Regions from separate parts of the Deinococcus malanensis genome, predicted to be linked through region 1. Evidence: riboswitches for the same ligand, from Rfam matches in the RefSeq annotation. Region 1 holds a riboswitch; each other region holds the start of a gene.
What was found. Region 1 has a riboswitch for cyclic di-GMP ahead of IEY49_RS05390 (hypothetical protein). Riboswitches for the same ligand answer to the same signal wherever they lie in the genome.

Region 1 (7,291 bases):
CACCCGCCTGATGTCTGGGGTTCAGGCAGGTGGCCGGGTCAGCCTGCGCGCCGCCGCTACAAAGAGCTGCATGCCGTGGTCCAGCGCCCGCTCGTCGATGGTGAAGCGGGGATGGTGGTGCGGCGCGATGATGCCCTCCTCGGCGTTGCCTGCCCCAATAAGGACGAAGGTGCCGGGAGCTTTCGTCAGGTAGGCGCTGAAGTCCTCGCCGCCCATGTTGGGCTTGCCCTCGTGCAGGGTGACCTGGGAACCGAGCGTGTCACGCACCACCTCCCGCAGAATGTCCGTCGTGCCGGGATCGTTGTGCAGGGCCCGGTAGCCGTGCACGTAGTTGAAGGTGTAGGTCGCGCCGTAGCCGTCCGTGATGCCCTTCACCAGCATCTCCATGCGCTGAGGCATCTGTTCACGGAGTTGGGGGTCGAAGGTTCTGACCGTGCCGCTTAGCGTGACGGTATCGGGAATGATGTTGTCCGCCGTGCCACCGTGAATCTGTGCCACGGTGAGCACGCCGGGTTCAAGGGGGTCCCGCTGGCGCGAGATGATGGTCTGGAAAGCCAGGATCACCTGCGCGGCAATCACCACGGGATCCACCGTCTCATGCGGACTCGCGCCGTGTCCGCCCTTGCCCTGCAGGGTCAGTTCGAAGCGGTCCGACGCCGCGAGGAGCGGCCCGTCACGCAGCACGATGGTCCCGGTCGGAATGGGACTCAGCAGGTGGGTGCCGACCACCACGTCTACGCCGTCCATGACGCCCGCGTCCACGACCTGCTGCGCGCCGCCAGGAAAGAGTTCTTCGGCGTGCTGGAAGATGAAGCGGACCTCGCCGTGCAGGTGCTCCTGGTCTGCCGAGAGCGCCTGCGCGGCGCCGAGCAGCATGGCCGTGTGACCGTCGTGCCCGCAGGCATGCATCACGCCGGGACTTTGCGAGGCGAATTCGAAGGTGTTCTCCTCGTGGATGGGCAGGGCGTCCATGTCGGCGCGCAGCAGCACGGTGCGGCCTGGCCCGGCTTTGCCCAGGAGCACCGCCAGAACGCTGGTTGCCGTGGGACGGGTGACGGTCAGGTTCGGCATCTCCCGCAGCCGCGCCTCCACAAACGCGGCTGTCCGGTGCTCCTGAAAGGCCAGTTCAGGATGCTGGTGCAGGTGACGGCGCCAGGCAATCACCTGTTCGCGCCGGGCGGCCCGCTCCGCGGAGAGGGTCCCGGTCATGCGCGCCTCACTTCTTCCCCTGGATGGTGATGTCCTCGAAGGGCGTGATGAGCGAGGGGCTGGGCACCCAGCCTTTCACGTAGGTGCGGGCGGCCGCCAGCGGACGCGAGTGGACGATGGGAAGGCGGACGTTCGCGTCATAGGTGATCTGATGAATCTGGGCGTACGCTCTGGCCTGTGCAGCGCGGTTGCTGCTGGCAGCGGCGGTTCGCATCAGCTGGTGAATCCTGGGATTCCCGTAGTTGCTGTCCGCGGAGGACTCTTCGCCGTAGTAGACGTTGTAGAAGTTGTACGGGCTGGCGTACGGCCCCGTCCAGCCGATCATGTACATATCAAAGCCAGGCTTCTTGTTGCGGTCTTCCAGGTACTTGGCCCAGTCCTCGGTCTTCAGATTGGTCTTGATGCCGATGACCCCCAGGTCGGCGGCCATCGCCTCGGCAATCGGTTTGGGGGTGGGGAAGTAGGGGCGGCTGACCGGCATGTACCACAGGTCCAGCGTGAAGCCGTTCGGGTACCCGGCTTCGGCCAGCAACTTCCTGGCGGCAGCCGGATCGTACTTGTAGTCCGCAGGGACGCTCTTGCTGTTGGCCCAGCTGAGTGAGGGCGGCAGGAAACTGGCGTCCGTGACTCCCAGACCGTTCCAGAAGGCGTCCACGATGGCTTTCTTGTTGATCGCCATGCTGATGGCCTGCCGCACCTTGTCGTTCTTCAGGTACTGGTTCCCCAGGTTCAGACTCAAGAAACCCACGTTGAAGGAGGGAATGATGACCGGAGTGAGGTTCTTGTCGGCTCTCACCGCGCTGAGCTGCTCGGGGTTGAGGTCGGTGGTGAAGTCGATGGTTCCGGCCTTGAGTTCGTTCAGACGGGCGCTGGGGTCCTTCAAGAAGCGCAGCAGCAACTGGTCATAAGCGGCTTTCTTGCCCCAATGTCCCTGGTTGGGGACCAGTGAGATGCGGTCGCCTGTCTTCCACGACTGCATGATGAACGGCCCGGTCCCGACCGGGAGGGCGGCCGGCGTCCCATACTTCGCTCCGGCCTTCTTGACGGCGGCTGGGCTGGCAATGCCAAAGAAGGGCGTGGCGAGCGCCTCCGGGAAGGGAGCGAACGAGCGGTTCAGGGTAAAGACGACCTTGTTCGGTCCGTCGGCGCGCACGTTCTTGAGCAGGCTGTTTTTCTCGGCCTTGAAGCCCCCGAAGATGAACTGCCATGACGTGAACGTCTTGGTCTGCTCCTTAGCGCCCGCGTCTGCCGCCTGGTCCCACCAGCGGTTCACGTTGAACACCACGGCGTCCGCATTGAACGGGGTACCGTCGGAGAACTTCACGTTGGGGCGGAGCGTGAAGGTCCACTCGGTGGCGTCCTTGTTCGGTTTCCAGCTGGTGGCCAGACCCGGCGCAATGGTCGTGGTTCCCTTCCTGAACCGGACCAGCATGTCGTACACGAGCGACTGCGCCAGTGACGAGTTCCCGTCGGTGATGGTGCCAGAGTCGAGGGAGACGGGCTCACCGCCCGCGCCGAACACCAGGGTGGCGGCCTGCGCAGAGCTGGGAATCAGGGCGAGGGTCAGGCCAGTGAACAGCAGCTGCTTCAACATAGCGGTCTCCGGAATGCTGGGGAATCACGGTGTGACGTGTCGACGGCGCGCATGGAGAGAATGACGTCCCGGTCGGCAGGACCCGCCGGGGATCAGGAATACCTGCGTTCACCTGCGTTGTGATCGCATCACGCAGGTCGACGAGATATCTGATGGAAGCTTCTCAAGGAGTATAACTCACTGCATATTTGAATGGCTGGGTCGGGGCTGAATGGTGCTGCTGGATCATGGGGCCGGTCAGGCGATCTGGAATGGAGCAAGTCGTTGGCGCCGAGGGCCTACCCGGCCCGGAAGTGTTCCACTTCGCGCTTTTACGGAACTCAGGTACGGCAGGCGCGTAACGGCTCCCCGCTCTAAAGAGCGGGGACCACACTGGTGCGGCACCCTTCCTTCAGCCCTCGAGCCAGGCGCGTACGGTTCTGGTCAGGAAGGTCAGTTCCTCCGGCAGACCCGCCGGGCTCCCGGCCCGGTGACCCCAGAGGCTCGGGATCGGCCGCAACTCCCCGGCGCGCAGATGAGGCAACTCCGCGGCATTGTCGGCCACCCGGAAATACAGGTCGGTCTCGCTGGGCATCAGGAGCACCCGCGCCTGGATGGCCGCCAGCGCCCGGCTGAGGTCCCCGCCGTACAGGTCGTTGACACTGATGTCGCCGTGCACCCAGCTCAAGGCCTGGGCATACAGGTTGGCCGCCCGACACGCAGCGAATCCTCCCTCCCAGCCCGAGCGCAGGTACGTTTCCAGATCAGGAAAGCCCAGGGCGGTACGGAACAATTCCGCGCGGTAGAAGTCCTGGCTTAATCCCCACCCGGCATAGATGTGCGCGAACGCCCGCAAGGCTGCCTTGGGCTCGGCAGCAAAGCGTCCGCCGCCGAGGTGCTCCGGCGCGGCCTCCAGCGTCCTGAGCAGCCCGGAGAGGAACACGCGGTTGTGCAGGGCCGTGCGCGCACTGCCGCAGACCACGATGGCGCGCTCCACCCGCTCAGGGAACAGCGCCGCCCAGTGGTACGCCTGCATTGCCCCCATCGAGAAACCATAGACCGCGGCGACCCGCTCGATTTCGAAGACTTCGTGGAGCAGCCGGGATTGCGCGAGCACGTTATCCCTCAGTGTGACGAGTTCAGGGTAACCGGGAGTTTCAGCCGCACCCGACGACAGCCCGTTGGAGAACATGTCGGGAATAACGATGAACCACCGCTCCGGGTCCAGCACGCCGTCCGGGCCGATCAACCAGTTCTGGCCGGCATGGGTGGCGGTGTAGCTGCAGGGGTAGACGATGACGTTGTCCCGGGCGGCGTTCAGGGTGCCGTGGGTCTGCCAGGCCAGCCGGGCCTGCGGGATAAGGCCGCCGCGCTCGACCGGGAGGTCACCCAGTTCGAACACGCCCTCCTGGACGGGCCAGGAGGTCATGCTGCGCTCGCAGTGGTCGACGGGAAGGGACGCTGATCCTGGTTGGCCCGTGGCATGACATCACCTTACGCCGCGGATGGCTTCTTTGTGCGTGCGCGGCCTGCCTGGTGTATCGCGGGGCGGACTTGGAAGCCCAGGCAATCGACTTTCTGCCTGAGCTGCTCGTGCGCATGAGCAAACTCAACCTAGACCTGTTCAGGCCACGCTATCTACGCAGTCAGGACCACCCAGCCTAAGGAGGCAACTGTGACACTTCATGCAAGCTGGACAGCCGTAAAAACCGAAGTGGCCCATCACATTCCAGAAGCTGTCGCATTACTGCGGCCGGGGTGTGAGCCACCGAACCTGATTCAGGCTGAGGCCTTGATCGGTCAGCTGCTTCCGTAAGACCTCACTGCGGCTTTGTGTCGGCCTGGTCCTCCTTGCTCATAACTTAGGCGCCTTTAATCGGCTGACAACAATGAACTCAAAGATATTCATTAAACGGGTCCTCAGCATTAACCCACTTGAATCTCAAAATTGTAAGCGGCAAGTAAGAAGTCTTCCCTATACTCCAGGTACTTCGATCAGAGAAAAGCCTCTGACGGAGAGACGCGAAGAACCCCGCCCTGTAATCGGGCACCTGGGACGGGGGGAGCAAGTGGTGCGACCGGCTTTTCGTCCGTTCCCTCTATCAGACAGAGGAGAACTCTTCACACTCACAACGGGTGTCTAAAAGAGGTATCTACATGCGTAAACTTAATGCTTTTGCTGCAGCTTTCGTCCTTGGCGCGTTTGGATTTGCCGGTGCACAAACCACAACTGGCACTGCGAGCGGCGACACGACGAGCACGGCGGACGGCACGCTGACTGTTACGAACTCCGGTGTCGATACGCTGACCGTGAGCGGCGGCTTCGTCGGTGCGAACCTGAACTTCGCCAACACCGCTAGTCCTGCAGGTGCACTTACCACAGTCTACGCTTACAGCAACACCTTCGTTGACGCCGGCAGCGCGTCCCTCACCTACTCGACGCAGAAGGAAAGCGTCGCCGGTCCGCGGCAGATCGTGGTCAGCTGGGCTTTCGACAGCGGGAGAACGGCGATGCCCGCCAATGTCGCCCTGAAGCTCACCCCAAGCAATGTCAATGCAGGCACCGGGACCACCCTAACGTTCGACAGCACCACCACCAAATTCAGCAACGTTGCCCTGATCAGTGGCATTGCAAAGTACACGAACAGCGCCACCGCCACGGTCGGCTACTCCGTTCAGGCGACGAGTGGCTTCGACAGCTTCGGTGGAACCCTCACCTACACCATCGGCACCGGCTTCTAACCGCCGCCGAACAACGTGCCCCTCGCCTGAACCCACGGCGAGCTCAAGCGACAGAAGAGCAGGCTCTTCTGTCGCTTGAAAAGGATCTCTATGCACACAACCCGTTCTCACTTCGTTGCTCTCGCACTGCTCACGGTCGTCGGCGTAGGCCAGGCTCAAGTGCAGGTTGCCAGCGCCCCAGTCACGCAATACGACGTCAAACCCGGTCGGAACGTCATCGAAGGCATTCTGACTCTCACCAATCCCGGCAGCAAGGATGAGCAAGCGCACCTCGTCCTGAGCGACGTAAAATCCGATCCGCAAGCTGGAGCGGTTTACCTGAAGCCGGGCACGCTGAACAGGAGCAACACCTCCTGGCTCGAATTACCCAGCAGCGTCGTCACCGTTCCGGCTCATGGAAAACTGAACGTCCCGTACCGCATCAATATTCCTGCGAACGCTGCAGCGGGAACCCACTGGGGCGTAATCCTCGTTCAGGGAGGCACCGTCGAAAAGACCGCAGCCAGTGCGGGCAAAAGCTCAATCACTATTCGCGAGATGACGCAGTATGCCGTTCAGGTTTTCGTGAACCTCCCCGGAGGACAGGCGAAGCTCAAGTTCCAAAATCCCAACCTTTCCAAAACCTCGGAAGGGCTGAAGCTCGATGTGGAACTCGGCAATCAAGGCGAACGGCTCGCGCTGCCCAACACCCGCGTGGAAGTCTACGACAGCAATGGCACCGTGGTCCTGAAACTCAACGGTCGTCAACGCCGCGTGCTCCCAGGCATGAGCGTTCTGGAAACACACGCCATCAACGGGCTGAAGCCAGGTAAGTACCAGGTGCTCATCCTTGCCGACGACGAAAGCGGCGTGGTCGGTGCGCGGTACAACGTAACTGTGGAATGATATGCGCCGGGCTACGCTGGTGGTCTTGGGCATGCTGCTATCAGGTGCAAGTGCCTTACCGATACATGTCTCAGCAGTACCGGTCGCCCTGCAGGGTGGCACGCCCGTTACCTTCCCTGTAACAGTCAAAAATCCCGGCACGGTTGACGTCACGGAATCCTTGAATTTGGAACTTCCAGCAGGCTGGGTTTTGCTTGTGGGGGATCTGTCGTTCAGGGTTCCTGCTGGTAGTTCACACACTGAACTGCTGACACTGGTACCTCCAGCATCGCTTCCAGCAGGACATATTGAACTGCCCCTTCAGACGAGTGATTCATCGGCAGTAATGCGATTCAATGTGCCGACTGATCAGCGTGTACGTGTTGTAGCGGTCGATCCTCCTTCATTCAATGCGAGCGACAGTTACACCGTGAAGTGGCAGGTCAGCAATACCGGCAATTCACATACCACGGTCCATCTGGACGTTTCTACAATTAGAGGAGCAAAAGTCGCGACTGATATTAAATCGTTCACTTTTGCTCCTGGCGAAACTCGGGATGTCATTGTTCATGTCGATACAAGCTCTATACAAGTATCGGGCGCGGTTGAACTCAGATTTAGTGCTCGTCTCGATAATGGAAAGAAAGTTTCCGCAGTGGCGCACACAGATGTGATTGCGCCTCAAAATGCTTTGCCACTCTCGGCTCGTTATCAGGTTTTTCCCGTAACACTTGAGGTTGGAACTGCCGCGAGCAGCGCTGGCGCCCTAAAAAGCACGTTCAGTCTGTCGGGCAAAGGAAAATTCCGACAGGAAGACCCTGGAACGTACGGATTTTCCGTGACTCAGGACGCGTTTACCCTGACGTATCAGCGCAAAGAGTACGACTGGTCAGTGGGGCGTAT
Region 2 (7,291 bases), on a different contig from region 1:
CGGGCATGGAACCCTGACCAGAACGCCAGGAAGCACCAGATCAACAGCTCTTTTTGCCGCTGGTCAGGAACACGCCGTCATCAGTCTTATCAGGGAGGTCAGAATTGCAGTTGCTCAGGCACGCCCACCGGTTCGAATACCGCAACGGCCAGGGACACGACCAGCTGGCCGCGGTCGACGTGTGGGCCGCTTCTTCCGGCCAGCGGGCCCTGCTGGTTCTGCGCGACGTCCCGTCCAACCAGGCGCCACATGCCCTGCACGCCCTGCACGCTGACCACCTGTGCTACCTGCTGCGTCCAGAAGCGTCGGTCCAGGTCATGACCCTGGGCTGTCAGTCAGGAAATCCCACACGCCAGCCCCGACTGCTGGTCGGGTCCCCAGCCAGAGATGGAGTCCACGTCGGCATGCCCCTGTACTCCTGCGACGTTTATCGTTGGCATCCAGCGGCCTGGGTCAGCCTCCGCATCACTCCAGGATGAACTTCACGCCTTCTTCGAAGGTGACCTGCCCGGCCATGGTGCGCGGCAGCACGGCATTGCGCCGCCAGGGCATCCACTCGGTCTGCCCGGTGGCGCTGCGCAGGAAGCCGCGGACTCCGACCTCGATATAGCGGGCTGGGCCCTGCAGCAATGCCGACAGACCCGCCCGCACCGTGTCAGGGTCGCGCAGCGGACCGTTCAGCCGGGCCGAAGGCACTTCGGCCGGCGCCTTCATGGCCGGAGCCTCGTGGGCTGGACGGGTGGGGGACGGATGCGGGCGGTACAGCTCGACCCGGAATCCCTCCAGGGCCAGCAGAACAGAAAGGGCTTCAGCCTCTGGCAGCGGCCGGGTGAAAGTCACATGCAGGTCGAGTTCAAAACCGCGCACGCCCTTGTCGGTTCTGGTCTGTGCGGGTGCATGGTCCGGGCCGGTCACGCGCCCGCACTCCGTTTCAGCAGCCGGCGGTGACTGTCCAGGTGACCGGCCACCATCCGCATCCAGTTCAGGGCGTCCAGTTCGCCATAGAAGGGGTGCCACATGGTGCGCTCCGGGACATCGCGAAGCTGCGCGGCCGCCGCTTCAAGTCGCGTGCGGTGCTCTGCCCAGCGGCCTTCCAGGTCTGCCCAGGCCAGCCCGTGAGGACTGGGCAAGGTGTGCGCCGGCGCCTGACGCCTGCCCTCTTTCAGCACGCCCGGTGTCTGGGGAAGAGGCCGCAGTTCCCGGTCGGACATCAGCAGACCCACCAGACGGGTAATCCCCTCGTTGATCAGCAGCACGTGCTCCGCTTCCTGGGCAGGCGACCACTCACGCCCCGGCTGGGTCACGGACCAGTCGGCCTGGCGGGTCCGCAACTCGGCCTCGAAGGCGTCGAGTTCAGCTGCCAGGCGTGCGCGCACCTCGTCGGGGGTACGGCCCATGATCAGCAGCACAGTCGGGTCTTGAAGGGATTGGGTCATGACGGCAGTGTACGCGGTGCTGTGCAGGGGAAGAATCCCCGTCCGCGACGGGCCGTACTTCTCACAGAGGGTCTGCCATTTGTTTCGAGCTCAGGGCAAGGTACGTAGAGGGGCAGAGAGCTTGGCAGCAGCACATCTGCGTCGTGCTCTGCCTCCGCAATTCCACATGAGCGCCCGTTCATGTCCGGAAGTACGTTTCCTTTTCCGTAGTCTGCCAGTCTCTTCCGCCGGACCGGATCCTGGGAGAATCAGGGTTCAGGGCATATTCCTGTCAGCCGTCCAGAGATCAGCGAAGGACCAGGATCATCCGACCCTGGGGCCCGCAGTTCCCACCCGTCCAGCTCTTCTCAAGGGCTCAGCCCTGTGTCAGACCCGGGTCTGGCGCTCCCTGTCAGCGCACCGGCTGGCCGATCACTTCTTTGCCGCCCAGGTAGGGACGCAGCGCCTGGGGAATTCGGATACGGCCGTCGGCCAGCTGATGGTTTTCCAGCAGGGGCACGAGAATGCGCGGCGCGGCAATTCCTGTGTTGTTCAGCGTGTGGGCGTAGACCAGCCTGCCGTCCTCGTCGCGGTAGCGCAGCCCTGTGCGGCGGGCCTGCCAGTCACCCAGGTACGAGCAGGAATGCGTCTCTCGGTACTTCTCCTCACTGGGTACCCAGGTCTCGATGTCGTACATCAGGACCTTGCCGGCACCCATGTCGCCGGTACAGTTCTGAACGACGCGGTAGGGCAGTTCCAGCGCCTGCAGCAGCCCCTCGGCATTGGTCAGCAGGGTGTCGAACCACCGCAGGGCCTCGTGCTCGTCGGCGCGGCACATCACGTACTGCTCGACCTTGCGGAATTCATGGACACGGATCAGCCCACGCACGTCTCGCCCGGCGCTGCCCGCCTCGCTGCGGAAGGCGGCGCTGATGGCGGCATAGGTCACCGGCAGGGTATCGAGCGGCAGCTGCTCCCCGGCGAACAGGCTGTTGACCGGCACTTCGGCCGTGCCCGCCAGCATGAGCTCGTCACCCTCGATCTTGTAGACCTGATCTTCCCCACCGGGGAAATGTCCGCTGCCGACAAAAGCCTCGGGCCGGGCCAGGGCGGTAGTGGACAGCGGCGTAAAGCCGCGTGCACTCAGGAAGTCCAGCGCAAAGGTCAGCACGGCCATCTCCAGCATGACCGCCTCGCCCTTAAGCAGGTAGCTGCGGCTGCCCGAGACCCGCGCGACACGCTCTGGGTCGCTCCAGCCCTGTTTTTCCAGCAGTTCGACGTGATCCAGCGGCGCCACGCTGAAGGTGGGCAGCTGGCCTTCGCGGCGCAGTTCCACGTTCTCGGTGTCGTCCTTCCCGACCGGCACTCCGGCATGCGGAATGTTCGGCACGCGCAGCAGCAGCTGACGCAGTTGCTCCTCCTGCGCACGCAGGGCCGGTTCCTGGGCCTTGAGTTCGTCGCCCAGATCCTTGCCCTTCTGAATCAGGGCCGGGCGCTCCTCGGGGGTGGCTTTGGGCACCAGCTTGGCATTCGCGTTGCGCTCGGCCTGCATGGCCTCGACCTGCTGCTTCCGGGCGGTCAGTTCACGGTCGAGGCTCAGCAGATCGTCCAGGTCTAGGTTCACGCCCTTGACCTCGATGGCGCGGCGGACGGTTTCTGGATTGTCGCGGATAAAGCGCAGGTCGAGCATCAGTCGGCCTCGACCGTGCGGGGCACGCGGATCTGTCCGCCCTGCATCTCGGGGGCCAGGGCCTCGATCACCTCGGGGGCAAACACCTCACCGGGCACGTCGTCACGCAGCACGTTGACCAGATCCACCGGCCGCTGCATTTCCTCGACACCGTCGGTATTCACTTCCCGGAGTTGTTCGAAGTACCCCAGGATGCTGTTCAGGTCGGCGGTCATCGATTCGCGCTCTTCAGGTTCGAGGTGCAGCCGCGCGAGCTGCGCGAGGTGGTCCAACTGGGCCGCGTCAATCATGCCCCGAAGTATAGGGCGGCGCTGCGAAGAGGTTTTAGGGCCTGCAGAGACCTGAGGGCCACAGGGATTCAGGTGTCGAGTGCAGGTTGTGGCGACCGACGCCCGTGACCCGTTCCAACAAACGAGTGGACCAGCGCTGAAAGTTCCTGAGCGGCGTCCAGCTGGAGATAGGTCCAGCCGTGGTCCAGCACGTGCAGGTCGGCATGAGGCAGGTCACGGGCCAGCCGCGCAGCCAACCTGACCGGAAACACCTGGTCATCGCGCCCCCAGACGATTCGGACCGGCGCGCCAACCGTGCCGAACAGCGCCGCCGCCCCCAGGGTATGACGGCGGTGAAAGCCCCGGATCATGGAGCGGACATCACGGCGCACCCCTGGATTCGTGGTCAGGCCGGCGCTCCAGCGCTCAGCCTGCTCTGTGCTCATGCCGGTGGTACTCAGGCGTCCGAAGGCCCAGCGCTGACGCCCGAGTCTGGGGTGGCGCATCACCCGCCCCAGCATCTGCAGTCCCCCAGGAACATAGGGCAGCACTTTGAGAGAAGCGAACACGGGGGGCAGAAAGTGCTCGTAGGCATCACCACTGGTCAGCACCGCAGCGCCTGTGACAGTGGGATGCCGGGTCAGCACAAGCTGCATCACTGCTGTTGCGGTGTCGTTGCTGATGATGGTCGCGGGGGCCAGTTCCAGTGCCGTGATCAGATCCGCCACGAGATCTGCCAGACCAGACGGCGAGAGGTCGGCGTGCTGCGGCATCGGCTGTCGGTGCGAGCCCAGCGGCAGGTCAGGAACGACACAGCGGTAACCCAGTACTACCATCCGCGTCACCAGGTCGTTCCAGATGGTGTGGTCCGTAAAAGCTCCATGCAGCAATACCAGCGGAGTTCCTTCCCCAGCCTCGTGCACCTCGAGATCACCCTGCCGAAGACGGACCACACGAGACTTGTACTGAACCATAACTCCCTCCGTAACGAATGTCACATTCAAACTATGGGGTCAGTGGGTGCGGAACCATGGCAGATGTCCTGTACACCTTTCCTGCTGTCTCGGCACGAACAGAAAGAATCCCCGACCCTGGCGGGCGGGGGAAGAGAAGTCTCCGGAGCAGAACGGAATGTCGGGGAGCCGCCGAGAGGCCTTCAGAGCGGCTGAAAGCTGACCGAATCCACCAGCATGTAGACCCGGCCGGGTTTGACCTGACCGCCCCAGTTGGGGTCCATGGTGGGCCAGACATTGAGCATCAGGTGCCCGGGCTGCTGGGGCACGTGCTGGCGGGTCTCCCAAACCTTCACGCCGTCAATGCTGAAGGCCAGGCGGTGAGGCTGCCAGTCCCAGGTGTAGGTGTGGAAATCACGCGCCAGATCGGTACGCTGGGGCGAGGGCACCAGGGCGGCGGTCTTGGTCTTCAGGCTGGTCCAGGCCGCCGCGTTCATGAAACTGGTGCGGTGACCCTCGATCTCCACGTCGATTTCGGTGGCGCTGTTGTTGAAGAAGCTGAAGGCACCGCTGATATTACCGGGGCGTGCGCGTCCGGGCGTACGGGCCTCGGGAGTGTGGCTGGCAGCGCGCATCCGCACGCTGTAGCGACCGAACCCGAACCGGCGGTGGGTCTGGACCTCAGCCGCCTGGGCACACAGACCCTGGGGGCAGGCCTTGACGTCCAGCATCAGAACGAGGTGACCGCGGCCATCGGTATAGACGTTCTGCTTCTGAAAAGCGCCCTTGACCTGATCGTTCTGCCAGAAGCCGTTCCAGGTGGACACGCCCCAGGTGGAGGTATCCAGGCGATCAAAGTTCTCGGTCCAGCGTGTAGGGGCGTTCGACTGGGTCTGCGCTCCCGTCACGAGTGTCAGCATCAAAGCACAGCCTGCCAATTTGACCCTATTCGCCCACTTCATCACGCTTCTCCTTTCGGTGGTCCGGCTGACCTCATGGGTCCCGTGACTTTGCGTCCCCGCTTCGCAGCGGGTTTGCCGTTATCGGTGGAAAAGCTGCTTCTGCGGGCTTCCCTCTTTGTCGCAAGATTAACGCATCAAAAATATCACTCCCGGCCCAGCACCCCCCCGTGAAGGGGTGTGGTTAGCTTCAGTGAGCTGGGACGGACCCAGGAACAACCAGAACCAGACATAAAAAAAGACCGCCTGTCACGGCGGTCAGTACGATCTTTCTATCTCAGGATTGTTTACGGATACAGGCCTTAAAGGCGTCCAGGGCTGCCTGGCTGGTGGTCAGACGCCAGTCCACGTTCCGGTCTACCACATGAAACCAGAACACCTTGCGGACCTGAGGGTAACTGGGCAGCACCTGACACATATTGCGGATCCAGGCCGCCTTGTTTCCACCCTTCTCCACGCTGGACAGCTCGCCAAGCTGCATAGGCTTGTTCGTGATCTTCTTGACTGCGCGGTAGGACTGGTCAAAGGTCTGGGCAAACGTCTTCCAGCGGTTCCAGGGATTGGTCGTGCCCCAGTTGTACCCGTCCAGACCGACCTCGTCGACATACGCGTCACCCGGGTACAGCGCGCGGTAGTTCGACCGCATGGTGGGATAGATGATGTTGGGGCTCCAGACCCACCGGACGTTGGCCTTTTCCTCGCGGAAAATGCGGTGCAGACGCAGCCAGGCCCGCTTGAAGTCCTGTGGAGTGTTCCTGGCACTCAGCTGGTACGCGCCCCAGTCGCCATTCATCTCCGGGGCAAACGTGATCGGGATGGTGCGGCCGGTGGTCCGGATACTGCGGGCGAACCCCCGGATATAAGCGTCGTGCTCGCCAGCCGCAATAGCGCGGTAGGTCACGCCCTTGTATTTGTTTTCCCCCAGCCGGATGCGTGGCTGCCAGGACAGCTCAAGCTGCCGGCCCGGCGTCTTGAAGAACTGGAGCGCGGCCTGCCCTGGAAATGGCCGTTTCCAGTCAACGAACCAGCGGGTGGAGGTGAAGGTGCAGCCTACCTTCTGCTCCACAGCGCCCAGAACGGACGGCGAATTCACCGTCAGGCCGAACATTCCGCAGGAGGCCGCTTGCGCTGTGCCAACCAGGGCCCAGACTCCCATCGCGGCGCACATTCGTGTCCACCTCAACTCAGTCTCCCGATCAAGATGCGCGCTCCTCGGGGCCGGTCCCGACGGGCATAGGCAGCGGAAGGGTGGCTGGAGCTATGGCAGCGGCAGGAGACATTGCCGGGGTCCTAGCGGCCGGGTTGGTCATGGCCATATTCAGGCCTACCCGGGGCAGTTTGTTCCAGTGTACGTTGCGGCGGCGAAGGAAGGTCCAGCAGGTCATCATCACTACGATAGCGACGAAAGGCCGCAGGAAGAAGCGCTGGGTTGGCGTGTAGATCAGCATGCGCCACGAAGCTCCACCAAGCGCCAGGGCCGCACCTACGATCACAAAGTCCACCAGAACGTGCGCAATGATGGGCCACACGGCGTCGAAAGTGGAGTACTGCACCAGAATCGAAACGGCAGCGATATCGATCAGCGGACCCACACCGCCCAGCACCAGTCCGTAGAGCAGCATGTAGGGCAGCGTCAGCAGACCTACCTTCCCGGCGCGGGGGTTGAACATCAGATGACGGTATTTGATCATCGTCTGGAAGGTGCCGTACATCCAGCGCATCCGCTGACGCCACAGATGCTTCAGCGCCTGGGGCGGCTCGGTGAAGCTCAGGGCCCGGGGCTCGAAGCGCACCTCGTAACCGGCGGCGGCGATGGCGATGGTCAGATCCATGTCTTCCGTGAGGGTGTCGCGGCTGTAGCCACCGAGTTCCCTCAGCAGTTCAGTACGGAAGGCCCCGGCAGCTCCCGGCACCACCGACACGGTGCCCAGCATGCACTGCGCGCGCTTTTCCATATGCTGCCCGACGGTGTACTCCATGTCCTGAACGTGGGTAATCAGCTTGG
Region 3 (7,291 bases), on a different contig from region 1:
ACTGATCAATGACCTGTTGGACGTCGAAAAACTTGAGTCCGGCAAGCTGGATTTTCACATCAAGGCCGTGGACCTTGGAAGCCTCACCGAGCAATCCGTGGATGCGAATCGAGGATACGCTCAACAATACGACGTCAACCTTGAGTACCTGAATGACTCGGGTGACGTGCGTATTCAGGGTGATCCAGACCGGCTGACTCAGGTCCTGGCGAACCTGATCTCAAACGCCGTGAAGTTCTCCCCCCGTGGAGAAACCGTCACCATTGCCCTTGGCCGTCATGCAGACCGGGTACGGGTGAGTGTACGCGACCGGGGTGAAGGCATACCGCAGGAGTTCCGCAGCCGGATCTTCCAACGTTTCGCTCAGGCGAACGCGGCAGACACCCGTGAGCGAGGCGGCACCGGGCTCGGACTCAGCATCAGCAGGGCCATTGTCGAGCGGCACGGTGGAACCATCGCCTTCAACGATCATCCAGAGGGGGGGACGGTGTTCTGGTTCGAGCTTCCTGTGCTTAGCCCTGCTACGCCCACCGCTGGGCCGGGTGCCGTGAGTCGCAGGGTACTGGTGTGCGAGGATGACCCGAACATTGCCCATGTGCTGCAGCTGACCTTACAAAAGGCAAACATTACGGCTGACCTGACCTATAGCGCCGAGGAGGCCGAGCAGCGGCTCCTCGAACACACGTATGACGCGCTCCTGGTGGACTTGCTACTTCCCGGTAAGGACGGCATCTCATTTATACGAGAGCTGCGCAGCCGGCCACAGACGGCTGACCTGCCGATCGTGGTCTTGAGTGCCGTTGCTGATGAAACGAAAAGTACTCTCTTGGGTGACGCTCTGTATGTGGTGGATTGGCTCAACAAACCCCTGGACACGCCAAGGCTGCTTTCCGCCGTGCGTCTGGCCTTGAGGCGGGATGACCATTCAAAGCCACATGTCCTGCATGTCGAAGACGACGCGGACCTGCGAGAAGTGGTGGGCCAGGTTCTGGGCGAGCTGACGAGGATCACCCAGGTCGGGAGCGTGGCAGGCGCCCTGACCGAGCTTCAACTCTCTCAGTTTGATCTGGTACTTCTGGATCTCGGCCTGCCCGATGGAAATGGACTGGAACTGCTGCCTCACCTGCGTGCTCAGTTCCCTCCCGTGCCGGTGCTGGTGTTTTCTGCAAGCGAACTCGACCGCCCCAGCGTGGAACGGGTTGCTGCTGCCCTCATGAAGTCACAGACGTCCAACGAGACCCTCGTACAAACCATACAGGCCCTAATCAAATAGCCATGTGCCTGTGGTTCCCAGTGACTGTTATCTCCGCGCCGAAGCATGGTGGCAAAACCATGTGCTCATAACCTCATCCCATTGTGCTTCAGGCAAAAAAGGGAGGTGAGCCAGGACCTGCATTCTGCCCCGTAAGTCGAATAGCCCCGCTCAACGAGGATTTCGCGTTTACGCTTCGAAATCGCCTTTCAAGAATGTCCAGTGCCGAAAGATTTCCTGTTAAAGACTGCCAATTTGGAGGAAAAGAACTCCCTGCCAATATCGTCCCAGGTCCACCAGGACTGTCACACTTTCGTCGGCAGTTGCGCACGCAGGCGCTGGCGGCGTCGTTTGGCTTCATACATGCGCTGATCGGCCTGTCGTTCCAGGTCCGGCAGTTCGGTGCCAGAAAAGTACCCCGCTTCTGCCTTGACCACGCCAGTACTCGCGCCCAGGGGCAATGCCGTCACCTGACGGGCAGCCAGGGTCGCAATATCGACGTGCTCCATGGTGTCGTCCTCACTTGTCGGGTCCAACAGCAGTGCGAACTCGTCGCCTCCGTACCGGTAGGCTTGACCAAAGTCCCGGACTTCATGGTGAAGTGCCGTAGCGAACACCTGAAGGACACGGTCACCTTGCGCATGCCCTTCGACATCATTTACAAGCTTAAAGCCGTCCAGATCAATCAAGGCCAGGGTAAATGACTGCCGTGAATGTGCCCGCCTCTCAAGATCCTGGTCAAACGCGCGGCGGTTGGCTACACCGGTCAATGGGTCCCGGCGCGCCTGCAGAACGCTGGCTTCCAGCACCGAGTGCCGGACAAGCGCGGCGCGCACGCTCCGCCCGGCAGCGTCCAGCAATGCCCGGTCACTGGCGCGCCACGCGGCGCGGCGACCTCGGTCAGCGCGAACGGCAATCAGCAGGTAGTCGATGTTCGCATGCTGACCGAGTGGCACCCACGCGGCTGACTTGAGCCCAGCCTCAACCCCTTCCGGCAGTGCCAGGGGATGCTGCGGGTAGTCCTCGAGATAAGTGGTGTGCTTCGTGTTTCGTAGGGAACGCGTCACGCCGCCCGCGAGGTCGGGCAGGCGCGCCGCGAATGCCAGCAGGGCTGGGTTCAGGTCAGGCTGGTGGTGGGCGACCTGAACGGTCATGGTGTCCGCTTCAAAAGCCATCAGTCCGGTCCAGTCCGCGTGAATGGCTGTTCCGATCAGGCGCGAGACTTCCAGGGTGGCCTCCTGAGGACTCAATGTGGCGTCCAGCAGCCTGTTGATGTCTTCCAGAACCTGGGCGTGCGTCACCAACTGGCGCAATTCCTGCAGCTGCTGGCCCTGCATGCTCACCTGGGACTGAAGTGCGCGGTTGTGCAGCCGCAACTCGAGTTCATCCATGACTAACGCTGCGAGATCCTGGAGGGCCTCCAGGTCCGCCGGCTCAAGGTCAAGGGGCGCATCACCGAACACGCACAGGGAGCCGATACGGTGTCCACTGGGCGTGGTGAGTGGTGCGCCCGCGTACATCCGGATACTCGGGCTCCCAAGGACCAGCGGATTATCCAGAAAACGCTGATCCTGGCGGGCATCCGCCACCGTGAGGACCTCGTCGCTCAGGATGGTCCAGGCACAAAACGAGTGCTCGCGCGGAGCTGTGCTGTCGGTCGTCCCGAAACACGACTTTCCCCATTGCCGATCCTGATCCACAAAATTCAGAACGGCTGAAGGCGCTCGCAGAGTCCGGGCTGCCAGTCGGGTGATGCGGTCAAAAGCCTTCTCAGGGGCTGTATCGAGAATGTCGTACCGGGCAAGGTCCAGGAGCCGGGCGTATTCCTGTTCAGGCTGAGGAGCGCTCGACATGCTGGCAATGTAGAGCAGCCTACCTGACATGATTCTTGCGTCAGCGGCGGAAAAGACAGACCAACACTTCGGTGGTTGAGCGCGACTGAATTCGAACCCATCGCTCCCTTACCACCGAAATGACCGCCTGAACGCCATATCCTCAGAAGGCACTCAAAGCTGCCTTCAAACCAGACGTCCGTATCGACCTTACGTGAGAAGCGGCCCGTGAACCAGCGAACTTCACGTTATCCAGGTGTAAGGGGAGCGTCATCAACACTTCTCTAATCTGTGCAAGGTGACAAGCCTCCTGGCCTGTCTCTCTTAACCGACAACGGCAAAACCACTGTGAGGTGGTGACGCAAAGCTTCCGGGACCCCAGTGGTCGGCTGAGCTACCGAAAGAAGGGAGGCCTTGTGGGCATCCGTTACGTATTCAACTCTATGTTGCCTGTCGATGCCCTTCGTGGCCTGTGCCAGCGGTATCGCCTTAGCAGCCGGGCCACACCGAAGTATAATTGGGAACAACGCCCGGGCAAGGTGTTTCTGTCGGAAGCCCTGTTACTTATGGGCCTGATGCTGACAGCGTGTACAAGTGCGCCCACCCGCCCAACCGAAGTGACCAGTGCTGTTGGTGCTCAGTGGTCTCAGATGACCGCCTCTGAGCTCACCAGTACGGGAGCGCCAATGAAAGGGGCAATGTACTGGCCACGGCTGGCAAGGAATCCCTCCTGGTGGGGGGAATACGAACGCGGAGAGCTGACGGACGAACAGGTTCGAGCTGATCTTCAGCAGATGAAGAGGGAACTGAACATCAATACGGTGCGCGTCTTCCTTTTCTACGACCATGAATACCGCGCCTGGGGACAACTCGGATTTACAGATGGAAAGGGCACATTCAATGATGCGCGCTTACAGACAGTCAGCCGCTTTATCGACCTCGCAGGCGCCGAAGGTCTGGACGTCGTCCCCACCCTGTTTATGGAGATGGAGACCTTGGAACATGGCGGATTTGACTGGACCACACTGGAGACAAACTACGGTTACCATGAAGCTTACGCCCGCTGGGTGACCCGGATGCTGGCAGCCAAAGCCAATGTACACGGCGTCAATCTGAAGAACGAGCCGGACGGGTTCGGCGCGTGGGCAGATCCCGAGGTCGCGGGCCGAATCCTGACCTGGATGGGCCGCTTAAAGCAGGTGATCAAAGACGAGGCGCCGCATCTGGGCGTGTATGTCAACAGTGCCGCGTTCGACAATACCTTCAAGAAGTTCGAAGGTGCGCCTGTGGGCCACCAGTCGATCTACGACCTGTCTGACGCGCTGTTTTTCAACAGCTACCTGTGGGCAGACAACGGCTTCTGGCCTTATGCTGTCCCCGCTACCATCTACCGGTATATCAGCGACCATAACATTGCTCGCAAGCCGATGGTTCTCTCGGAACTGGGCTGGCCTTCCTACAATGACGACAGTGGCATGATCGTACCTGGCATGCAGTGGGATCTGCCGCTCGGGTTACGGCCCACCACGCCGAGTACGCCCGAAATGCAGAAGCGTGCTGTAGAAGAAAGCGTCTACTGGGCGGAAAAGTACGGGTTTTCCGGCCTGATTGCGTGGGCGGCCTATGACCACGTTCCGGGAGCATACCGGAACCCTTTCGGGCTGATCGACGGATCAGGCCGGGCCTCTGCGGCAGCCGCAGTCTTTGCCCAGGCGTTTACGAACCAATATTCCAGCCAGGGAGAAGCTCCGGTGTCGCTGGTCGATGGTCAAGTGACCGACGGGAAGATCAATGGCCTGAATGGCACCACTCCCCTGCCGGCTGGCGTGAACCTTGACGCAGGAGGGTCGTACGCCAGTCAGCCTCTACGGTACGCCAACCCAGTCTCGCTCGCAGTCAAGTTCCGTCAGCCCAGAACTCCTACCCATGACGGAGTTGCAGTAGGCATTACCTCGGCCGCGACCACTCCCAAGGTGATTCAGTTGCGCCGGGAGGAGCACACCAAAGTCTGGCGCCTCTTTATCAACAACAGCGAAACCGCACGCTCTCGTCCTGACGCAGGTCTGGGGACCGCGCCTGTACACGTACGAATTGAACTGGCAAACCGTGCGGTCACGTTCCAGGTCAATGGCAGCGCCCTGACCCTGTACTCCGTCAAAAATGGAGGGCGCTACAGTCTGACTCTGACAGCAGGTGAAGTCACGGCGCAGTGGCGTCTGACTGCGGCGGCCAGTACGGCCGCTGTGGAGCTACTGGAAGCGAGGGCACACGGGACGGCAGGCACTCGCTACTCTCCCTGACCCCTGTGCTCGTCTTCGCGGCGCCCAAGCAGCCCTTGGGAAGTAGTGAACCACTGAACTTCAGCATCTGGAATGTTTGTCCTCCAATTCCGGTTCTGCCGGGAGCGCATACCGGATTTCTCCCATCTCCCCTGCCACTACCGGAGGAAAAGTGCACCTTGACCGCACTGCTGGCGTCACGGCGCTGAACACCGGATTGACGATGATCGACGCGGCCTACAAAGCCTGGCATTCGGTTAAACCAGGGAGCGGGAGAAACCATGATCATGGCCTCCCCAAGTGTTTCATCCGACGATGGATCTTCGTTCGTTGGATGAAAGAGCGGGTTGCAGAATACGCAAGTTGCCCCGTCGTCGGGCGCATCCCTGAAGTTGAACAGGTTACATATCCTATCTACGTGCATGGCCCGCTGCTGCACCTGACTGGAGACCTGGACCCGGCACGGCCCACAAAACGTGAAGATGCCCGTGCGATCTCAAGTTTCCGTGAGCGTCACATACACGCTCGTTTTTTTAAAGTGACCGTGTGACCACATCGCCGCTCCCTGCACCAACGCTGCATGCATTGACCGGCCTGCGTTTCCTGGCGGCGATGCACGTCGTGCTGTATCACTATGGCCTGCGGACCTTCGAAGGGGCACCATTCTGGGTTTCCAACATCCTCCATTCCGGCTATGTTGGCGTCACGCTGTTTTTCGTGCTGTCGGGCTTCATCCTGACCTATGTCTACCTTGACGCCGATGCCCGCCGGACGGTGGACGCCCGCAAGTTCTGGATTGCTCGTGTCGCTCGAATCTACCCCGTCTACCTGCTGGGGTTGTTGCTGTGGCTGCCTTTTTTCATTGGTAAGGCTTCTGGGGACTACATCTCACCCTTGACGGCATGGCTCACAGGTCTAACGGCGCCTCTTGCACTACAGGCCTGGATCCCCAACACGGCCTGCGTCTGGAACTGCCCATCGTGGTCAGTGTCTGTGGAGGCCTTTTTCTACCTTCTGTTTCCTCTGCTGGCCGCCCTGCTGTACCCAAAATTCCGGGTCGCCACGTCGGGCGCGTTCGCCCTGACCTTCCTGGGATTATGGTTGCTGTCCCTTCTGCCCCCAACGGCGCATCTGATAACAGAGCGTTCAGGCAGCGCGCTGGGCACCTATGAACCCTGGCTCAACGCCGTGAAATTCAACCCACTCACCCGCCTGCCTGAGTTCCTGATGGGCCTTGCCCTGGGGAAGTTTTATCTTACACGCCGGGCACAGGGGCGTATGGACGTCCAGGCAGGCACAATCCTCGGACCCGTGGTGGCGTTGGCCCTATTGCTTATACTGGCCTTCAGCGGCAGCTTTCCGTACGTGTTTCTTCACAATGGCCTGCTGGCTCCCCTGTTCGCTGCGCTGATCTACGCGTTGGCGACGGGGAAGGGCGTCCTCACTGCCGTTCTCTCCGTTCCATTTCTGGTGCTGCTTGGCGAGGCGAGTTACTCGATGTACATCTTCCACGCCCCCCTCTGGGACTGGCTGTACAAATTCTCTAACACCGCTGGGATCGCGACTAACGGGGGGACAAGTCTATCCTTCCTGCTCGTCTACCTGGCGCTGATCGTCGGCGTCTCGATCCTGACGTTCAAAAAGATTGAGATTCCTGCGCGTGACGTCCTGCGTAACGTCCTCAGCGGAAAGCCGGCGCGCAGTCCAGCCGTGCCACGGGACGCTTCCGTGCCTACTTGGCGCTTCAATCCCCGACGCCCGGAATTCATCACCGGCGTCACAGTGGGTCTTGTCGCCGCCGCAGGTTTGCTGCTGCATCCATTACTGGCCCGCGCCGAATCTCCGCGAAGCACCCTGCCCGCCGTCGCGACCGCTCAGGATGCGCCGGGCCGGACGGGTAACCTGCTTGACCCGGCGGCGTTGGCTCG
Region 4 (7,291 bases), on a different contig from region 1:
TCAAGGATGATTCCTCGGCGTGAGTTGCCGGGTGGGTGCCGGCTGTTGAAAAGACAGCTGCAATGGTGTGCAGACACGAGCATTTCTGCTGCCGCAGTTGCCTGCAGGTCACGGACAGGGCGGAGAGCCTGTCCTGGTGCAAACGTGGCGCGCATCAGGTGGTAGCAACGGGACAGGCGCACCACCACGCGAATGTTGTCTCCAGACCCGGCGTGCCTCGGACGCCTCGATGTGGGTGCTGTGAGGTCCGACGTGTCATCAGTCTTCCGAGCCAGCCTGAACAGCTTTCAGTGTGAAGTGGAACTTGCTGCCCTCGCCGGGTGTGGATTCTACCCATAGCTGTCCCCCATGGCGCTCGACCACCTTGTGGCAGATGGCCAGCCCCAGGCCGGTGCCGGCATACTGGTCCCGGCCGTGCAGGCGCTGGAACATCACAAAAATCCGGTCGAAATAGGCGGGATCAATGCCGATGCCGTTGTCCTCGACCGTGAAGTGGTAGAACTCTCCGTCAGGCTCGGCACTGATCCTGACGTGTGGCGCGCTGTCAGGTTTCCGGAATTTCAGGGCGTTGCCGATCAGGTTCTGAAACACCTGGATCAGCTGAAAAACGTTGCCTAGGACTATGGGCAGCGGTCCACAGGTGACCTGACCGCCGCTCTCCTCGAGCAATCCGCCAAGGCGGCCACGGGCTTCTTCAACCAAATGAGTCGCGGAAACAGGTTCCAGCGTGAGCAGTTCGGCGCCCAGGCGTGAAAACACCAGCAGGTCGTCGAGCAGCGTCTTCATCCGGGCCGTGCCTTCCACGATCAGCCGCAGAAGGTTCTGTCCCCGTTCGTCGTATAGGTCCGCGTAGCGCTTCTCGAGCAGCCCTGTCAGTCCAGCGATGGTGCGCAGGGGCTCCTGAAGGTCGTGTGACGCCACATAGGCGAAACGCTCGAGTTCGGCATTGGTCTGTTCCAGTGCGCGTGTGCGTTCTTCTACCCGCCGCTCGAGCTCAACGCCGTATTCCCGCAGGGCACGCTCGGCTTCCAACTGCACCGTGAGGTTCTGCACGTAGGCCACCACAAACGTCTCGTCCTGCGCCTCATAGCGGGTCAGGACCAGACCCACCGGGATGCGGCGTCCGTCCCGGCAGACCATTTCCTTCTCGTAGGCTTCGGACGTTCCCTGGGCAAATGCCTGCTCAAAGGCCTGAAAGTCCTGTTCCAGAAATTCAGCCGGGGTCAGGGCCGCCCAGTTGACCTGTCCAGCCTCAAATTCGGCGCGGGAGTAGCCCAGCATGTGAAGGTATGCGTCGTTCGCCAGGTGCATCGACCCGTCCATAGCGCCGACGGCGATCCCGATTGGGCTGGCCTCGACCAGGCTGCGAAAGCGCTCCTCGCTGCTTCGCAGCCTGGTCTCGGCACGCACCTGCTCGGTGATGTCCGTGTGAACGCCCACCCACTCGCGGACCTGTCCGTCCAGGTCAAGCACCGGAACAGCGCGTACGTTGAAATGACGCTCCTCGCCGGATGCGACGGTGACCCGCTGGTGAGACTCGTAGATGGTCCGGGAAAGCAGCGCTTCCTGCCAGGCGTCGAACGTGCGGTGCAGGTCCTCCGGATTGACCCGGTCAGTCCAGCCCAGACCGGTGTACTCGGTCTCGGTCTGCCCGGTCAGCTGGGTCCATCCCGGCTGCTTGCCCACCAGCATGCCCTCGGCGGTGTTGGTCCAGACGATCTGACGGGTGGCGTCGATCAGGGAACGGTAGCGGCGCTCACTGATCTGCGACGCCTCGTACCGCGCCGCATTGTCCAGGGCCAGAGCCGCACGTTCAGCCAGTGCCTGGGCCAGTTCCAGATCCTGGGGCCCATACGTGCGCTGGGGATGTGTCGTGGCGAGGGCCAGCACACCAACCGTCCGGCCGTTGGCGATCATCGGCACCTGGATCAGCGAATGCAGTCCCATCCGCTGAACCGCGCGCCGGCGCTGCTCATCCTTGATCTGGTTGATCAGGCCACCTGGAACCACCGGCATCAGCAGCGGGGCTCCAGTGCGCATGACCCACGCGGTCGAGCCGGGGGAGGAGGGATCCGACGGGTACTGAGCAGTGAACCAGCGCAGCAGTTCCACCATGCCCGGGTCGTGATGGGCCACGGCCACCGGAAAAGGCAGACCGTCATCATCGGCCAGAAAGACGGCGGCCCAGTCGGCGACGTGTCGGAGCGCAAGGGAAGCCAGCCGGTCCAGGGTTCCCTGCAGGTCCAGTGAAGCGGCAAGCGCGGCGCTGGCTTCCGCCAGCAAGGTGGCCCGCTCCCGCTCCTCATGCGCCGCGTTGTATCGGCGTGCCCGTTTCAGTGCACAGGAACACGCTTCTCGCACTTCCAGCAGATAGGACTGCTGCTCGTCCGTTATGGCCTGCTCATCGTGGAACGACAGGGTCAACGCGCATGTGACAACCTCCCCGTCCTCCAGGGGAAGCGCCGCAACGGCCCTCGTTCCAGGTTGGAACAGAGGCACAAACTCAGGGAAATCGCGGTCAAGTTGCTCAGCCGTGGCAAAGACGGGCCGCCGTGTTCGAAGAGCATGAACCACGGGATAGTACTCCTGCGCCGGGAAGTTTTCCCAGCTGAGTTTGACGGAGGGCTCGTAGCCCACAGCCCCGACCAGATAGAGTGTCTGATCGTCAACAGCCTCGACCAGCGCCCCACCGTAGGCCCCCATCAGAGGAACGACCTTCTGCAGGATGGTCCGCTTCACTTCGGTGGTGGCCAGAGCCTGAGCCAGGGCCTGTTCGACCGCCAGCAGGTCGTGGTCCCGATGACTGCGCGGGGTTCCGCCATGCTCCGTGTGTCCCTGACCAGTATCCCGCAGTATCACGGCGACCCCCTGGACCTCCTTGCCGGTGTCGTACACAGGCACAACACTGCAGGTCACGGGGTGAGCTTCTGGTGCGGTCACAGCCGCCAGATCACGTCTCGCAACTCCTGTGTCGAGCACTGCTCGACAGGCTTCAACCACAGCCGGGGACACCCCGGGCATCACCTCCACCAGGGGTTTCCCTGCGTCGTGGCTGGCTGGCCGGACAGTCAGCCGCCGGAACACGGCGTTGGTATGCACGATGGCCAGATGCTGGTCCAATACTGCCAGCCCAGCCGACGTCCCCTCCAGCAGGCTATCCAGGGTGGCGAAGCCGACGCTCAGCGCGTGGCCTTCATGGGCGGGGGGCACGCGGTGATTCTAAGGCATTCATCAGAAAGATGGTCTCTTCTTGATCGAGCTGAGCGAGTGGATTTTGCCGGGCAGGACGCAGACATGGAGCCGCCTAGAGGCGGTCTTCGAGGTGGTGTCGTTCGAGGCACTCCTTCAGGGTGTTGGGGATACGACGAAGTCCAAGTTCGACCCTCCAGGCTTGTGGAGAGGTCACGCTGGCCACTGTTGACCTCTGCCTGCGCTTTTAGGAGAACCGGGGCCGCGTGGCACTCCCGAACGTACCGTTCTTGGTCCTGCTCCGAACGGCGCGGTAACGCGACACAAAGGTAGCAAGGACAGCGGGCGCCTGAAGAGTTGCTGCGCACTTTAGCGAAGGTCATCACCGAGCGAAGCCGCAGCCACGCACGTCTGCCAAGAGTCGAACCGCGCCGGTTCCCGGGCGATGCCAGCGAAGATTACTTCATGGCCCACATTCACCACAGGAGCGGTGAGTCCACTGGCCATGAAAGACAGTGGGCTGATCTGAAACAGAGCATTGATAGAGGTACGGCAGCTATCGGTGCAGAGGGACAGGCCTGCCACGCTGAGCAGCATACTCACCGGGCCCACCACAGCCCTGTGCTGCAAAGAACACGCGCTGATATTTGAGGTGGTGCCACAACAAAAACAGGTCTCCCTGGCCAGCGGGGGCAGCCGGCTGTGCTGCAGCTGCAGAACTACCGATCAGAGCAGTACGAACCAACGGTTGTCTCCCAACCCAGGCGTACAGGGCCCTGTGCAGCGTCCAGCTTCGCGCTGGTAGGCAGATGAAGCGCCACCCACTTCGTCAGACCTGATGAGGGAGTCCGATCACGAGGCAGGATCCGCCACTGTTCAAGTCTTAATTTATGAGGAGCCATTCTCGATAAACATGGTAGTTCCGAGAGGCCTTAATGAATGAGTCGTTTTTAAGGTGATTTCAGTCGGATATGACCAGGAGTCAAAACTTCCTTGCGGACTTCCAGAACGGCATTTTCGTCTATGCCATATCTATCGGTTGTGCAAAATCTTTATATCGTCACAATTGATAAAAATGTTATTAAGCTTTGTGTAAGGAGTCTGTCATTAATTTCGACTTAATCTACCGGAGGTGATGAACCCCTCTGGTTCATCTCCCTTAACCGAAAAAGGCAAATCCGTCGCGAGGCGGTGGCGCAAAGCTTCCGGAACCCTAGTGGTTGGCCGAGTTACCGAAAGAAGGGAGAATTTCATGCGTACACGTATTGCTGTCAAAAATCTGGCCCTCACCACTGCCCTGGGCCTTATGCTGGCTGCCTGCTCGAGCACCACCACTCCGGAGTCCACCGTCGAAGAGACGGCTCCGGCACCTGTTGCATCGCAGCCGAATGTGGAGGTTCAGAACGTGGCCGGAAGCTGGCGCGATGATTTCAATACGCTGGACACCGCCCGCTGGTGGGTGTCGTCCAACACCTGGACCCCTTTCTGGGCACGTGACGGCCTGAGCGGTACCTGGGAACCCAGCAACGTCACTGTGAAAGACGGCTTCCTGGTGATGAAACTGGACGTCAGCAGCAGCCTGGTGGCCCGCGCTGCCGAGCTGGCCACCAACGCCAAACACGGCTACGGCACCTACGAGGCCCGGATGCGTGCCTCGAGCAGCAGCGCCGATCCATCGGTGGCAGGCACCGGCACCAGCGGCAACATCAGCGCGTTTTTCAACTTCGTCAATGACTCGGAAACCGAGATTGACCACGAGGTCGAAGGCCAGAACCCCACCACCGACTGGATGGGCGCTTGGCAGACCACCAGCCGTCACGACTACGGTACCGGCGGCACCGGCGAGAACCTGACGCAGGGCTTCCACACCTACCGCTGGGACTGGACGCCCACCAAGATCGACTTCTATATCGACGGCGTGCTCAAGCGCACCACCACCTCCGTGGTGCCCACCGCCGAAGCGCACCTGATGCTGAACCTGTGGCCCACCAACTCCACCGGCTGGGGCGGCAAGGCTACACCTGGCACCCAGTACATGCTTGTCGACTACGTCAGCTTTACGCCGGCCACCGCGACCAGCACGCCGACAACCGCCCCTGTCACCGCCCCAACGGACGACACTGCTGCAGGCGCCCTGGCGCTGACCAAGGTCGCATCCGTATCGGGAACACTCAGCTCGACCGATACGCAGGACTGGTACACCTTCACCAGCACCGATCTGGGCGGCCAGAGTACCGTTTCCCTGACCACAGGCTGGAACAGTGACCTGGAGATCTACGCAGCCGACGGCACGACCCTGCTGGGCAGCAGCCGAAAGGGCAAAGGCAGCACCGACAGCGTGACGCTGAACCTGGCGGCCGGCAAGCAGTACTACGCCCGCGTGGTCTGGTCGAGCCGCACCCCGAGCTACACCCTGAGTGCTTCCGGCGCCATTCGCTGAAGCGAGAGTCAGGGCTTGGACGGAGATCTACAGTTTCTAGATAAAGAATGTGCTGATGACGCGAGCAAGCGGGTGGTCTTGAAGACCACCCGCTTGCTTCGATTGCGCCCATGATGAGGAGCTTCATGCCCTGCCCATCGTTCTGCAATCTCAGGTGACCACTTGGGCGGTGCCGGGTCGTTCCTGGCCTCCATTCCATTCGCCTGTGACCGCCGATCCGTTCCATACCCTCGTATAAAGCTACCTGTGGTGCCTTGTTGCCTGGAACCTACATGCTACGCACCCGATGTCGCACCGACCGGCACGGTCCCCAGCCCCTACAAGGTATCTGGCTGGAGAGTCAACAGAACCGGAACATGAGATGACTGCCGGGCGTAGGCGTCCCGGATGGCCTGACCGGCCTGAAGCCCGCGGCCAGCCTGGGCGAGCATAACTACACTTCCGCCGAAGCTGCCCCGGTCAGCCGCGCGCCGTATACGTCGCCACATGCGCGGGCCAGTTCCACGATCAGGTCAACCTCCGGCACCGACACTTCGTAGTCGTCGCGCATCGACGCGTGCGAGGCCAGGAACAGCCGGCCGACCCCTGCCAGATCCCCCTCACGGAAGGCCTGCACCGCCTGCAGTACGCGGTCGTTTTCGGTGATCACATGCCGGGCACGGCGGGCAAGCAGGTCTGGAAGCCCATCGAGCCGGGGCAGGTCGGTCAGACCGAGGTCGCGCAGGCTGGCCACCTCCAGCAACGCGCAGACCTGTTCGCACTCTGAACGGCGGGTGTTGTAGTCCCCGCCGGCGTGCTGACGCTCCACCCCGGAATGCAGCACCACCAGGCCGGCGTCCTGTGGCCGGGCGACCCCCTCGTACTTTCCGCCTGACGCGCCAGCAGGGCCGCCTCAACGTCTGTCATCTGGAAGCCGTAGAGCTCGCGCAGCCCGCGGATCAGGGCCACCAGCAGGGCCGCAGAACTCGACAGACCCGACCCACGCACTGCACGGCCTGTGTTCGGACTTGCCGTGCGTGTTCCTGGACGTTCTGGCCGAGGCCAATGTCCACGCGGCCCTGCTCGACCAGTATTCCGGCGCGCAGCTTGGAGCCGAGCACCTGCTGAGTCTGGGGCACACGCGGATTGCCATGATCAGCGAGCCCCAATCTGCGGTGGCGGAGCATTCGCGCACCCAGGGATGGCGTGACGCTCTGGCCCGGCACAATCTGGCGCCGGTAGCTACCGTCCACGGGGACTGGAGCGCCAGCAGCGGGTATACCGCAGTCACAACTACTGGGCAATGGTGCCGAGTTCACCGGCTTGCTGGTGGCCACGACCAGATGGCAGTGGGGGCCCTGCGCGCCCTGTGGGAGCGGGGCCTGAACGTTCCCCGTGACGTCTCGGTAATCGGGTTTGACGACACTGCGTAAAGCGCCATGCTGATTCCTCCCCTGACGACCATCCGGCAGGACTTCCCGAACCTGGGCAAGCGCTCCTTTCATCATTTGCTGCAACTGGTGGAAGGTCACGAGCCCCCGCACCTGACCGTCACTCAGCCAGAACTGATCGTGCGAGCCAGCACCGCATCACCCCACCACAGCGCCGTGCGCTACCCAGACCTGATGGAAGCTGTCCGTCGCCTGGGGGAGGCCCCGCAATCGGGAGGAGGGGCGAAGGAAT

Region 2: linked by a shared signal. The riboswitch ahead of IEY49_RS09950 (family 16 glycosylhydrolase) and the one ahead of IEY49_RS05390 (hypothetical protein) in region 1 are both predicted to bind cyclic di-GMP.
Region 3: linked by a shared signal. The riboswitch ahead of IEY49_RS18330 (hypothetical protein) and the one ahead of IEY49_RS05390 (hypothetical protein) in region 1 are both predicted to bind cyclic di-GMP.
Region 4: linked by a shared signal. The riboswitch ahead of IEY49_RS15720 (glycoside hydrolase family 16 protein) and the one ahead of IEY49_RS05390 (hypothetical protein) in region 1 are both predicted to bind cyclic di-GMP.

Annotation. Positions count from the first base shown of each region.
Region 1 covers NZ_BMPP01000003.1:307,383-314,673, forward strand. Annotated here, with positions in the region: gene IEY49_RS05375 (amidohydrolase) at 22-1,209, opposite strand; gene IEY49_RS05380 (ABC transporter substrate-binding protein) at 1,217-2,803, opposite strand; gene IEY49_RS05385 (alpha/beta fold hydrolase) at 3,195-4,211, opposite strand; cyclic di-GMP riboswitch class II at 4,792-4,875, shown strand; gene IEY49_RS05390 (hypothetical protein) at 4,940-5,524, shown strand; gene IEY49_RS05395 (hypothetical protein) at 5,615-6,409, shown strand; gene IEY49_RS05400 (carboxypeptidase-like regulatory domain-containing protein) at 6,435-7,291, shown strand, end outside.
Region 2 covers NZ_BMPP01000007.1:103,336-110,626, forward strand. Annotated here, with positions in the region: gene IEY49_RS09920 (hypothetical protein) at 105-479, shown strand; gene IEY49_RS09925 (hypothetical protein) at 466-915, opposite strand; gene IEY49_RS09930 (DinB family protein) at 912-1,436, opposite strand; gene serS (serine--tRNA ligase) at 1,828-3,105, opposite strand; gene gatC (Asp-tRNA(Asn)/Glu-tRNA(Gln) amidotransferase subunit GatC) at 3,105-3,395, opposite strand; gene IEY49_RS09945 (alpha/beta fold hydrolase) at 3,464-4,348, opposite strand; gene IEY49_RS09950 (family 16 glycosylhydrolase) at 4,531-5,247, opposite strand; cyclic di-GMP riboswitch class I at 5,302-5,376, opposite strand; gene IEY49_RS09955 (glycoside hydrolase family 26 protein) at 5,564-6,454, opposite strand; gene IEY49_RS09960 (glycosyltransferase family 2 protein) at 6,483-7,291, opposite strand, start outside.
Region 3 covers NZ_BMPP01000021.1:2,037-9,327, forward strand. Annotated here, with positions in the region: gene IEY49_RS18320 (ATP-binding protein) at 1-1,273, shown strand, start outside; gene IEY49_RS18325 (sensor domain-containing diguanylate cyclase) at 1,558-3,105, opposite strand; cyclic di-GMP riboswitch class I at 3,411-3,486, shown strand; gene IEY49_RS18330 (hypothetical protein) at 3,879-5,384, shown strand; gene IEY49_RS18335 (hypothetical protein) at 5,536-5,913, shown strand; gene IEY49_RS18340 (acyltransferase family protein) at 5,910-7,291, shown strand, end outside.
Region 4 covers NZ_BMPP01000015.1:6,006-13,296, forward strand. Annotated here, with positions in the region: gene IEY49_RS15710 (hypothetical protein) at 1-10, shown strand, start outside; gene IEY49_RS15715 (PAS domain S-box protein) at 259-3,210, opposite strand; cyclic di-GMP riboswitch class I at 4,351-4,426, shown strand; gene IEY49_RS15720 (glycoside hydrolase family 16 protein) at 4,442-5,629, shown strand; gene IEY49_RS15725 (hypothetical protein) at 6,063-6,452, opposite strand; gene IEY49_RS21920 (GHMP family kinase ATP-binding protein) at 6,335-6,616, opposite strand; partial or broken gene IEY49_RS21530 (substrate-binding domain-containing protein) at 6,646-7,291, shown strand, end outside.